3 regions of the Methylophilus sp. DW102 genome follow, and region 1 is predicted to be linked to each of the others. Evidence: predicted binding sites of a transcription regulator. Region 1 holds the regulator's gene; each other region holds the start of a gene.
What was found. Region 1 encodes sigma-54, which starts transcription at its own class of promoters, with help from an activator protein. Its sites were predicted from a motif close to TGGCACNNTTCCTGCT; they were not measured.
Positions count from the first base shown of each region.

Region 2: AACH41_RS11705 (prepilin-type N-terminal cleavage/methylation domain-containing protein) is a predicted target of sigma-54. The motif match lies at 1,234-1,249, and genes of this name have one in related genera.
Region 3: AACH41_RS04065 (ammonium transporter) is a predicted target of sigma-54. The motif match lies at 1,397-1,412, and genes of this name have one in related genera.

Region 1 is NZ_AP029023.1:261,760-265,038, forward strand. It holds gene tyrS (tyrosine--tRNA ligase) at 1-280, shown strand, start outside; gene AACH41_RS01185 (RNA polymerase factor sigma-54) at 326-1,870, opposite strand; gene lptB (LPS export ABC transporter ATP-binding protein) at 1,877-2,620, opposite strand; gene lptA (lipopolysaccharide transport periplasmic protein LptA) at 2,629-3,243, opposite strand.
Region 2 is NZ_AP029023.1:2,482,746-2,486,024, forward strand. It holds gene AACH41_RS11695 (YncE family protein) at 1-151, shown strand, start outside; gene AACH41_RS11700 (SRPBCC family protein) at 339-884, shown strand; gene AACH41_RS11705 (prepilin-type N-terminal cleavage/methylation domain-containing protein) at 1,330-1,671, shown strand; gene AACH41_RS11710 (prepilin-type N-terminal cleavage/methylation domain-containing protein) at 1,759-2,115, shown strand; gene AACH41_RS11715 (dienelactone hydrolase family protein) at 2,172-2,834, shown strand; gene AACH41_RS11720 (exodeoxyribonuclease VII small subunit) at 2,909-3,154, shown strand; gene AACH41_RS11725 (farnesyl diphosphate synthase) at 3,181-3,279, shown strand, end outside.
Region 3 is NZ_AP029023.1:856,235-859,513, reverse strand. It holds gene AACH41_RS04065 (ammonium transporter) at 130-1,320, opposite strand; gene AACH41_RS04060 (hypothetical protein) at 1,664-2,260, opposite strand; gene AACH41_RS04055 (DUF3301 domain-containing protein) at 2,432-2,740, shown strand; gene gluQRS (tRNA glutamyl-Q(34) synthetase GluQRS) at 2,747-3,279, shown strand, end outside.

The DNA of each region.
Region 1 (3,279 bases):
AAAAGCCTTGCAGGACTTCCAGACCCGTGCCAAAGGCGGCATCCCGGATGACGTGCCCGAAGTTGAAGTGACCATTGAAGGCGAGAGCATCGGCATTAGCCAATTGTTAAAACAGGCGGGCTTGGTTGAAAGCACCAGTGAAGCCATGCGCGCAGTGCAGCAAGGAGGCGTCAAGCTCGACAGCGTCAAGGTGGATGATAAGAATCTGCCTTTGACTAAAGGTGTGACAGTGATCGCACAGGTGGGTAAACGTAAATTTGCCAAGATCACAATCAGGTGATTTGAGCTGAGAAACAAAAAAGGCCGCATCTGCGGCCTTTTTTGTTTAGAGCGTTTTGCGCAAGTTCGCGGGCGGAATATTCAGGGACTCGCGATATTTGGCTATGGTACGGCGGGCAACGACGATACCTTGTTGTGCCAGTGTGTCGGTGATCTGGTTGTCCGACAAAGGCTTTTTCGGGTTTTCTTCGGCCACCATTTGCTTGATCAAGGCGCGGATAGCGGTGGCAGAGCAGGAGCCGCCTGCATCTGTGGCCACCGAGCTGCCAAAGAAGTATTTGAGTTCATAGACGCCACGCGGTGTGAGCATATACTTATGCGTGGTGACGCGGGAAACTGTGCTTTCATGCAAGTCGAGTTCTTCGGCGATTTCACGCAGCACCAGTGGCCGCATGGCAATTTCACCATGTTCAAAGAAGTTGCGCTGGCGATCTACAATGGCTTGTGACACGCGCAAAATGGTCGAGAAGCGCTGCTGGATATTTTTAATCATCCACTTGGCTTCCTGCATCTGGCTTTGCAGGTATTGGCCTGAACTCTCGCGGTTGCGCTTGAGGATGTCCGCATACATCTGGTTGATGCGCAGTTTGGGGATCACGCCATCATTTAAAGAGGCGACCCAAATGCCCTTGATTTTTTTAACCACCACATCGTGCTGGATAAAGTGATCGTGACTAAAGCTGGAAAACTCGCTGCCGGGTCTGGGGTTTTGCTGGCGGATCAGGTGCTGCGCCGCCTTGAGTACCGCTTCATCGCAACCAAGCACCTTGCGCAGTTTGACAAAGTCTTTGTTGGCCAGCAGCGCCAGGTGGTCTTTGGCAATGGCAATGGCGGTTTGCAAGTGTGGCGTTTCTTGCGGCAAACGCGTCAGTTGCAAGAGCAGGCACTCGCGTAAATCGCGCGCACCTACGCCTACAGGGTCCAGATTCTGGATCAGCTTGAGGGCGGTTTCCAGTTCCAGCAGCTCGACCTCAAGTTCGAGTGGCAAGTGCTCCACAATCTCCTGCAGATCTTGCTCCAGATAGCCATCATCAGTGATGCTATCCAGTAGCAGTTTGACCAGGCTCATGTCACGTTGCGATAAATGTGCCAGTTGTATCTGATCAATCAGATGCTCGCGCAAACTGATGCTGGTGGTTTCCTGTCTGGAAAAGTCACTGTCTTCGTCTTCCTGATGATTGCGTCCGGCTTCGTCCCAGTTGCTGGTGCTGCCAAACTCTTCATAATCATCTTCAAACTCTGGCGGCGTGAATTCCTCGTTTAAATTGGGCAGGTCGCTCTCGCTCCCGCCCAGCTCATCGTGCAAGTCTTCACGCAGACTTTCTGCCGGTGCGGTGATCTCTTGCTGCGTTGCCATGTCAAACGAGCTGGCATCTGTCGGCTCAGCTTCTACAGTGGGGGGAGGCGGTGTGTTATCTTCAAACTCGCCTTCTTCACCGTCTGACATTTCCAGTAACGGGTTTTCCTGCAGGATGGTTTCCAGTTCCTGGTTCAGTTCCAGCGTGGAAAGTTGCAGCAAACGGATCGATTGCTGCAGCTGCGGCGTCAGCGCCAGATTTTGCGAAATACGTAATTGCAGGTTCTGTTTCATGACGGATTACAGCCTAAAATTCTTGCCCAGATACACTTCACGCACACCTTCATTCTGAATGATTTCATCGGGCGTGCCTGCTGCAAACACAGCGCCTTCATTGACAATATAAGCGCGGTCACAGATATCCAGCGTTTCGCGCACATTGTGGTCGGTGATTAAAATACCAATATTCTGACTGCTCAGGTAGCGGATGATTTTCTGGATTTCGATCACCGCAATCGGATCAATCCCGGCGAACGGTTCATCCAGCAAAATAAATTTAGGGTCAGTGGCCAGGCAGCGCGCAATTTCAACGCGTCGACGTTCGCCGCCAGACAAGCTGACGGCCTGACTGTTGCGGATGTGCTGGATATGCAATTGATCCAGCAAGGACTCAAGCCTCGCCTCACGCTGCTCTTCCGTATAGGGACGGGTTTCAAGAATGGCGAGTATGTTGTCGGTTACGCTGAGCTTGCGGAAAATGGATGCTTCTTGGGGCAGATAAGCCAGGCCCATGCGCGCGCGCTCATGCATGGGCGCGCGGCTCACGTCGGCGCCATTCAGCGTAATGTTGCCTTCATCCAGCGCAACCAACCCGACAATCATGTAAAAGCTGGTGGTTTTGCCTGCCCCGTTGGGACCCAGCAAGCCGATCACTTCGCCACTGCGTAACTCAAGCGTCGTGTTTTTGACCACGGTACGGCCCTGATAGGTTTTTTTCAGGCGGTTAACCTGCAAATGGTTCTGATCTGCTGCCATGGTTTCCATCTTTATGCTTACTCTTTGCCTTGCTCACCAGTGTTTTCGGCAGGGGCAGGTTCGACCTTGAGTTGCAAGGAGCGATTCATCCGTAACCCCTGTTGAGAGGTTGGCTTGTTGTCAATGACAGGTGGTGTGGTTTTATTTTTAGGCTGTATGGTGGCCTTGACGCGGCTGCCAGCCGTCCCGTTCGGGTTGGCTTTGGTGCCGCCAATCACCTCGGCATACTCGGCGTTGGCGTCGTAGCTGATGTAGTCCCCGGTCACGATGTCTTCACCACGTTTAACCCAGGCATTGGTATACAGTTGCACTTTATCCATGCGGGCGTTGTATTCGATACGTTGACCACTGCCTTGCATCCACTCGTCTTTACCGGTACGTTTTTGCTTGAATGTGGTGGGGTTGCCGGTACAGGTGCTATGTTGAAAGCCGTCCTGATCCTCGCGTACGATCATTTTGTCCGCCTTGATTTGCAAAGTGCCCTGATTAAGAATCACGTTGCCCGTGTAGATACTGATTTTTTTAGCATCGTTCACGGTCACGGTATCCGCCTCAAGCTCTATCGGTTGATCTCGGTCGGATTCTTCGGCCAGCACACTCAGCGGCATGGACAATAGCGCCCATACGCTCATGCAGATCGCTAAAAATAAGGGCTTGTGCGTGTTCAA
Region 2 (3,279 bases), 800 kb from region 1:
ATACGACAAGGCCAGCAATCAGGTACTGGTCGTCAACTGGGGGACTGACAATGTCTCCATCATAGACGCACTCACCAATACCGTGACGCAAACGATCAGCAGTCCCAAGTTATGCCGCTCTTTCGGGCAATTTATTCTCGAAGCGAAATAGCAAGAAAAGGGCTGTGCAGAGCCAAAGCAATCTATTTTTTGATTTTTTCACAGGATGACCAATGAATTAGTCGCAAAGAAGTTTATTTTTGGGTAAAGTCTCGGATTGTTTTTTAAAACACTTTGACCGCTTACCGATCCACGCCGAGCTTTAGTTTTAAAAGTCTGTAAATTTCAGGAGATATGTAATGAAAAAATTTCTAGGCATGATTGCTGTTTCTTTATTGCCGTTGATCCCCCTCACCGCTGGTGCACACGGTGCAGCAGCCTTACGCTTTGAAAAAAGCGTCACCATCAAAGCGCCTGCTGCAAAAGTATGGGCATTGGTCAAAGATTTTGGGAACGAACAAGCCTGGCATTCAGGCGTTGTGTCTACCACCGTAGAGCAGAAAAAAGATGAAAACGGCGACGATGCCACCTACCGCACCGTCAAACTGAAAAACGGCGGCGTCATGTACGAAAAACTGCGTTTTATTGACGACGCTGGCATGCGCGTTAAATATGAATATGTGTATGAAAAAAGTACATTACAGTTTGCTAACTTTTACCCAATGATCACAGTGACTGCCAACGGCAATGACACTGTCGTTTCAGTCAAAGGCAGCTACACTCGCGCCGATTCCTCCAACATTCCAAAGCCTGAGCAAAATGATGATGCCGCGACCAAGGCGCTCGACGACTTTTTTGATCCAGGTCTCGAAAGCCTGAAAAAGGTTGCCGAATCGGGAAAGTAATTAGCCAGGGTTCTGGAAAAAAATCGCAAGGCAACAGTAAACCCTGGTGGAAATTCTGGTAAGTCTTACGTTGTAAACAACACTGTTTTTGCAAATCAGTCACGGCCAAAAGCAAGCGACTGGCACCAAGTAAAGGGATTGTGTACCACACAATCCCTTTTTTGCATTTAGCCAAACCACCTGCCCAAAACCATCACCTATCCTGTCAAAGATGGGCAAAGCCTGTCACTTTCTGTCAGCTTAACTAATCGCAACCAAGCCCTCACTTTTTAAATTCAATTCGAAGAAATAAAGCATAAAAACCCTTTAATTCATATTTTTCAATCAGTTACAAACCACAAAAGAGGATTGGCACGCCTGTTGCTTTAGGGTTAGCCAACACTGTTGAAAAAGCAGTGACTTAAACAAAGAAGTAACTGACTTTAAACTTGACTTGAAGGAAAACATGATGAAAAAACACGCACAACAAGGTTTTACCCTGATTGAATTGATGATCGTGGTAGCGATTATTGGTATTTTGGCTTCTGTGGCGATTCCGGCTTATCAGGACTATACAAAAGAAGCTGCTGAAAGCTCATGCCAGCTGGAAGCCAAAGCTTATGCTGATCGCGTCATTATTGACTTCTCCAGAGGCGTCGCGCAAGCAAACCTGACCCAACCTCAAAATAAAGCCTGTTCAGGGATCGCTGCTCCAGCATCAGCTACAGCCACATTCACTGCAACATCTAAAAGCCCTGGTAGCAAAGTTTGGACTTGTGACTTAAGTGCAGGCGGCACCTGTTCATAACTGAATCTGAGATTTTGAGAGTTCAGTTAACAAATTGAATAGTAAATAAAGCCCTGCCAGTGCAGGGCTTTATTTTTTGGGGCCCTCATGAAAATAAAGCAAATTTGCGGTTTCACTTTAATCGAATTAATGGTTGCCATGGCTATTCTTGGTGTTTTGGCATCGGTGGCAATTCCAGCATATCAGAACTACACTAGAGAAGCATCGAACAACGCATGCTTGGCAGAATCAAGCATTTACGCAAGAAAAGTATATGCTGATATTCAACTCAACAAGAGTCCCTCTAATATTCCATTTCCTCTCGCTAAAGCCTGCACGAATATTAACAATGGCGCAAAGGTTACAGCAGTTACAAGCTTTATTTCCATTGCTAGACCACCCGGAAATGCATCAATTACCTGCGATTTAAATAATGGAGCCACCTGTACTATGGTTGCACCATGAATGACAAAAGAAAGCAAGTTGTTATACTAACGACCCGTTTTAAAAAGTTCACTGTAATGTTAGAGCATATTCTGGTTAATCATACGTCAACTTCTTCCACTGCCATCATCATCTGGCTCCACGGCCTAGGTGCCGACGGACATGACTTTGAGCCTGTGGTACAGATGCTCAACCTGCCCCACATAAAATTTATCTTACCCCACGCCCCCTATCGTCCAGTTACTCTGAATAACGGCTACGAGATGCGTGCCTGGTATGACATTTTTGGGCTACAGCCTGACAGCCCGCAAGATGAAGCTGGGATTAAAGGCATGCAAGCGACATTAATTGCGATGATAGAAGCCGAAATTGCGCAGGGCATCCCGGCGCACCGCATTTTACTGGCAGGGTTCTCGCAAGGCGGCGCGATGGCTTTACATACGGCAACGCGTTTTCCGCAAACGTTGGCAGGCGTTCTGGCGCTTTCCACATACTTACCCTTAAAGAGTCAACTCTCCCAAGAAAAACACCCAGCCAACCAGCAGTGCCCGATCTGGATGGCGCATGGCCGTTTTGATAGCGTAATTACCATGGCAACCGCGCAAGCTTCGCGGCAAACACTGGAGGCCACAGGCTATGCGGTGGAATGGCATGAATACGATATGCCGCATAGTGTTTGCGACGAAGAGATCAACGATATCCGCCAATTTTTGCTCAAGGTGCTTCCGCCAGCGCAATAACCCTATCTTGAGAATAATCCCGCAAGCAGGGGGAGTTTTGTTAAAATAGCCAGCGTTTTCATAGGCCTATTTTCATGAGTGCTCCCAAAAAAACACCGTCTGCGGTGAGTGATCAACCAAGTTTTGCCGAACGCCTAGCGGCGCTAGAAACCATCGTCAAGCGCATGGAGTCAGGCGAACTGCCGCTAGAGGCTTCACTGGCAGCCTATACTGAGGGCGTGCAATTGTTACAAGCTTGCCAGACCTCTTTAGAGCAAGCAGAACAAACCGTGATGCTGCTTAACCAACAACAGCAACTGACGCCCTTCGAAGCGAATTAACCCGCCAGCCACTTTCCTGTTTATTCATGACCACTTCTGCTTTTGTCTTTGATCATTGGGCACGCGCACATCAACAACATGTGGAGCAGGTGCTGGCTCGCCTTTTGCCTGGTGAGCAAATATTG
Region 3 (3,279 bases), 590 kb from region 1:
AACTCTAGCGCTTCAATCTCTTCAATTCATATAGATATAAAACAAAAAAACCTGCCACATTGGTGGCAGGTTTTTTATTAGTTAATGTTCAACAGACTTAATTATCTCAAGTAAACCGATTAGAGATCACTAATCTCCAGACACCGCTGGAATTTTGTGGATGCTCAAATCTGCACCATCAAACTCTTCTTCCGGGTCTAGCCGTAGCCCAACCAGTTTTCTCAGCAAGCCATAGACCAGCAAACCGCCCAGCAAGGCAATGACCACGCCAACCAGCGTGCCTAACAATTGACTCATCAGGCTCACGCCACCCAGCCCACCCACAGCGGTGCTGCCAAAAATACCGGCAGCAATGCCACCCCAGGCGCCACACAAACCATGCAGTGGCCACACACCTAAAACATCATCAATCTTGAGGCGGTTTTGCGTCAGCGTAAATGCCCAGACAAACAAGGCCCCTGCTACTGAGCCGGTGACGAGCGCACCCAGTGGATGCATGACATCCGAGCCGGCACAGACTGCCACCAGTCCAGCCAAGGGACCGTTGTGGACAAAACCGGGGTCATTTTTACCCAGTACCAATGCCGCCAATGTTCCGCCGACCAGCGCCATTAGCGAGTTAACGGCCACCAGCCCAGAAATGCCTTGTATGGCTTGTGCGGACATGACGTTAAAGCCAAACCAGCCTACGGTTAATATCCATGCACCTAAGGCAAGAAACGGAATATTGGAAGGCGGATAAGCATGCAATTTACCGTCTTTGGTATACCGCCCATTGCGCGCGCCTAACAACAGCACCGCCGCCAGGGCGATCCAGCCCCCCATGGCATGTACGACGACCGAGCCGGCAAAATCATGGAAGTTGGCGCCAAAACTGGCCTTGAGCCAATCCTGAAAACCAAAATGACCGTTCCAGGCAATGCCCTCAAAAAAGGGATAGATAAAGCCGACGATCAAAAAGGTTGCTGCCAATTGCGGGTTGAATTTGGCGCGCTCGGCAATGCCGCCAGAAATAATGGCAGGAATCGCGGCGGCAAAGGTGAGCAAGAAGAAGAACTTGACCAGACCGTAACCGTTTTGCACGGTCAGTGTTTCGGCACCATTGAAAAAGTGGATGCCATAAGCAATACCATAGCCAATAAAAAAATAGGCAATAGTAGACACACAAAAATCCACCATAATTTTAACCAGGGCATTCACCTGATTTTTTTGACGTACTGTGCCGACCTCCAAAAAGGCAAAACCGGCATGCATTGCCAAGACCATGATGGCCCCCAGCAATACAAACAGGACGTCATTAGCTGTCACTAATGATTCCATTTCGCTCTCCGAATTCAATAATTATTGATTGGCGTTTTGTTTGAAAGACACGCCTTTTTAAAATGCGCAGGTTTCAAGCAAATATCAGGCCATTTTTAAGTGATTGATTTTAAAAGGAGTGGAGTTTGGGCACCAGCAAAAACGCCCCAAAATAACTCAATCAAAAGTGCATTGCACATTATTGGTGCAAATTAGGGCATATTTAAACAAAAGTACTTAAAGATGCTCAAATGCTGATGAATGAGGCATGCCATGCGAACTCATCGAGAGTTTGCGTCAACAAAACACGGATAAAGCGGTGGATAACCGTATCGTCGTATGCCAATACGGAGGAGGGACAGACTTATATGATCTCGACCGGTTGCAATTGCTTGAGCATTTCGACCGCCTCAGGATGCGCAGACCAGAAATAGTAAAATTCACGCACCGCGTTTAAAAATAGGTGACGGGTATTTTTGAGATTAAATAGCGGCAGGGTTGCGTCAGCGGTGATGCGGTAGGCGTTTTTTTCTGTGAGTGGTGCTTCACGCAAGCGCAACAACATGAGCTTTGCCATGCGCGTACGCAGTTCAATATCCATCTCCTGCTTGTGCTCCATGGATTTGAGCGCTTTGACGTAGCCGTTAAGCGGCCATAATTCTGCTGTTTCAAACTTCTCGGACTGCAACGCCGGCCAAACGGACTGCAAATCAATCACCGCCGGCTGCCAACCGATAGGATGTAATTCAAAGCCGACAGTATCGGCATATTGCATGACGGCTTTCACATCGCCACGCCAAAAAGGATAAAACTCGCGGATAATGGTCAGGATTTCTGGCCAGCGCTGGGCTTCCTTGTCGGCCAGACAATCGTCCACCGCTTGCCGGTAGACCGTGCTGCTGCATTCCTGGTCTTTTAATAGCGGCGTTAACTCAGCCAGCACCGCGTCGCGCTGTGCCATGATGGCAGCATCAGCGCCCTTGCTGTGCAATAAATTATAATAAGCTTGAATCGCATCTGCTTCGCGGCTTGAATTCATCGTTAACAACACTAAATAAGAATGAAATGAATATGAAACGGATTATTGGTCATCATACACTGAAAAAGATAATCGTCTTAAAGGAGAACAACGATGGCTGAATGGGCCTTATTAGCCATTTTGATGGCGGGCGCATGGTATTGGATGGATACGATTTCGAAACGTGAGATCGCGCTCAAGATTGGCCGCCAGTTGGCTGAGCGCTGCCATCTGCAGTTTCTGGATGAAACCGTGGCTTGCGCCCGCGTCGGTTTTGCCAGGGACGGCAATGGTCGCATGCAGTTACAACGCACGTATACCTTTGACGTCTCCAGCCAGGGCATTGAGCGCATGGCCTGTCATCTGCAATTGCGGGGCGGCCAATTGGTAGCCTGGCATATTCCGCCTTACGTCACCCAGTAAAACGTCATGGTGGTTGGCCGCTTTGCCCCTTCGCCTACCGGCCCCTTGCATTTTGGCTCACTGGTCGCCGCCGTCGCCAGTTACTGCGATGCTAAAAGCCAGGGCGGCCGCTGGCTGCTGCGTATAGAAGATGTAGACACCACCCGCCGCGTCGCCGGCGCCAGCGCAGACATGATTCGCACCCTGCAGCATTATGGCTTTGTTTGGGATGAGGAAATCGTCTACCAAAGTGAACGCACCGAGCACTATGAGCAGGCCCTGGCGCAGTTACGCCACCGGGGCCTGGCATACCCTTGCACCTGCTCGCGTAAGGAGATTGCCGACAGCTCGACACAACTGGGCATTGAAGGTGCCATTTACCCTGGCACTTGCCTGCAACATCCCATAAAACCAGACACACCTGCTGCCTGGCGCTTGAAAACGCCTGCCATCGGTATCGGCTTTGCGGATAGAGTTGTCGGCTGGCAGCAACATGCCATGGCCAGTGACATCGGTGACTTTGTGATCAAGCGTGCCGATGGTCTGTTCAGCTACCAGTT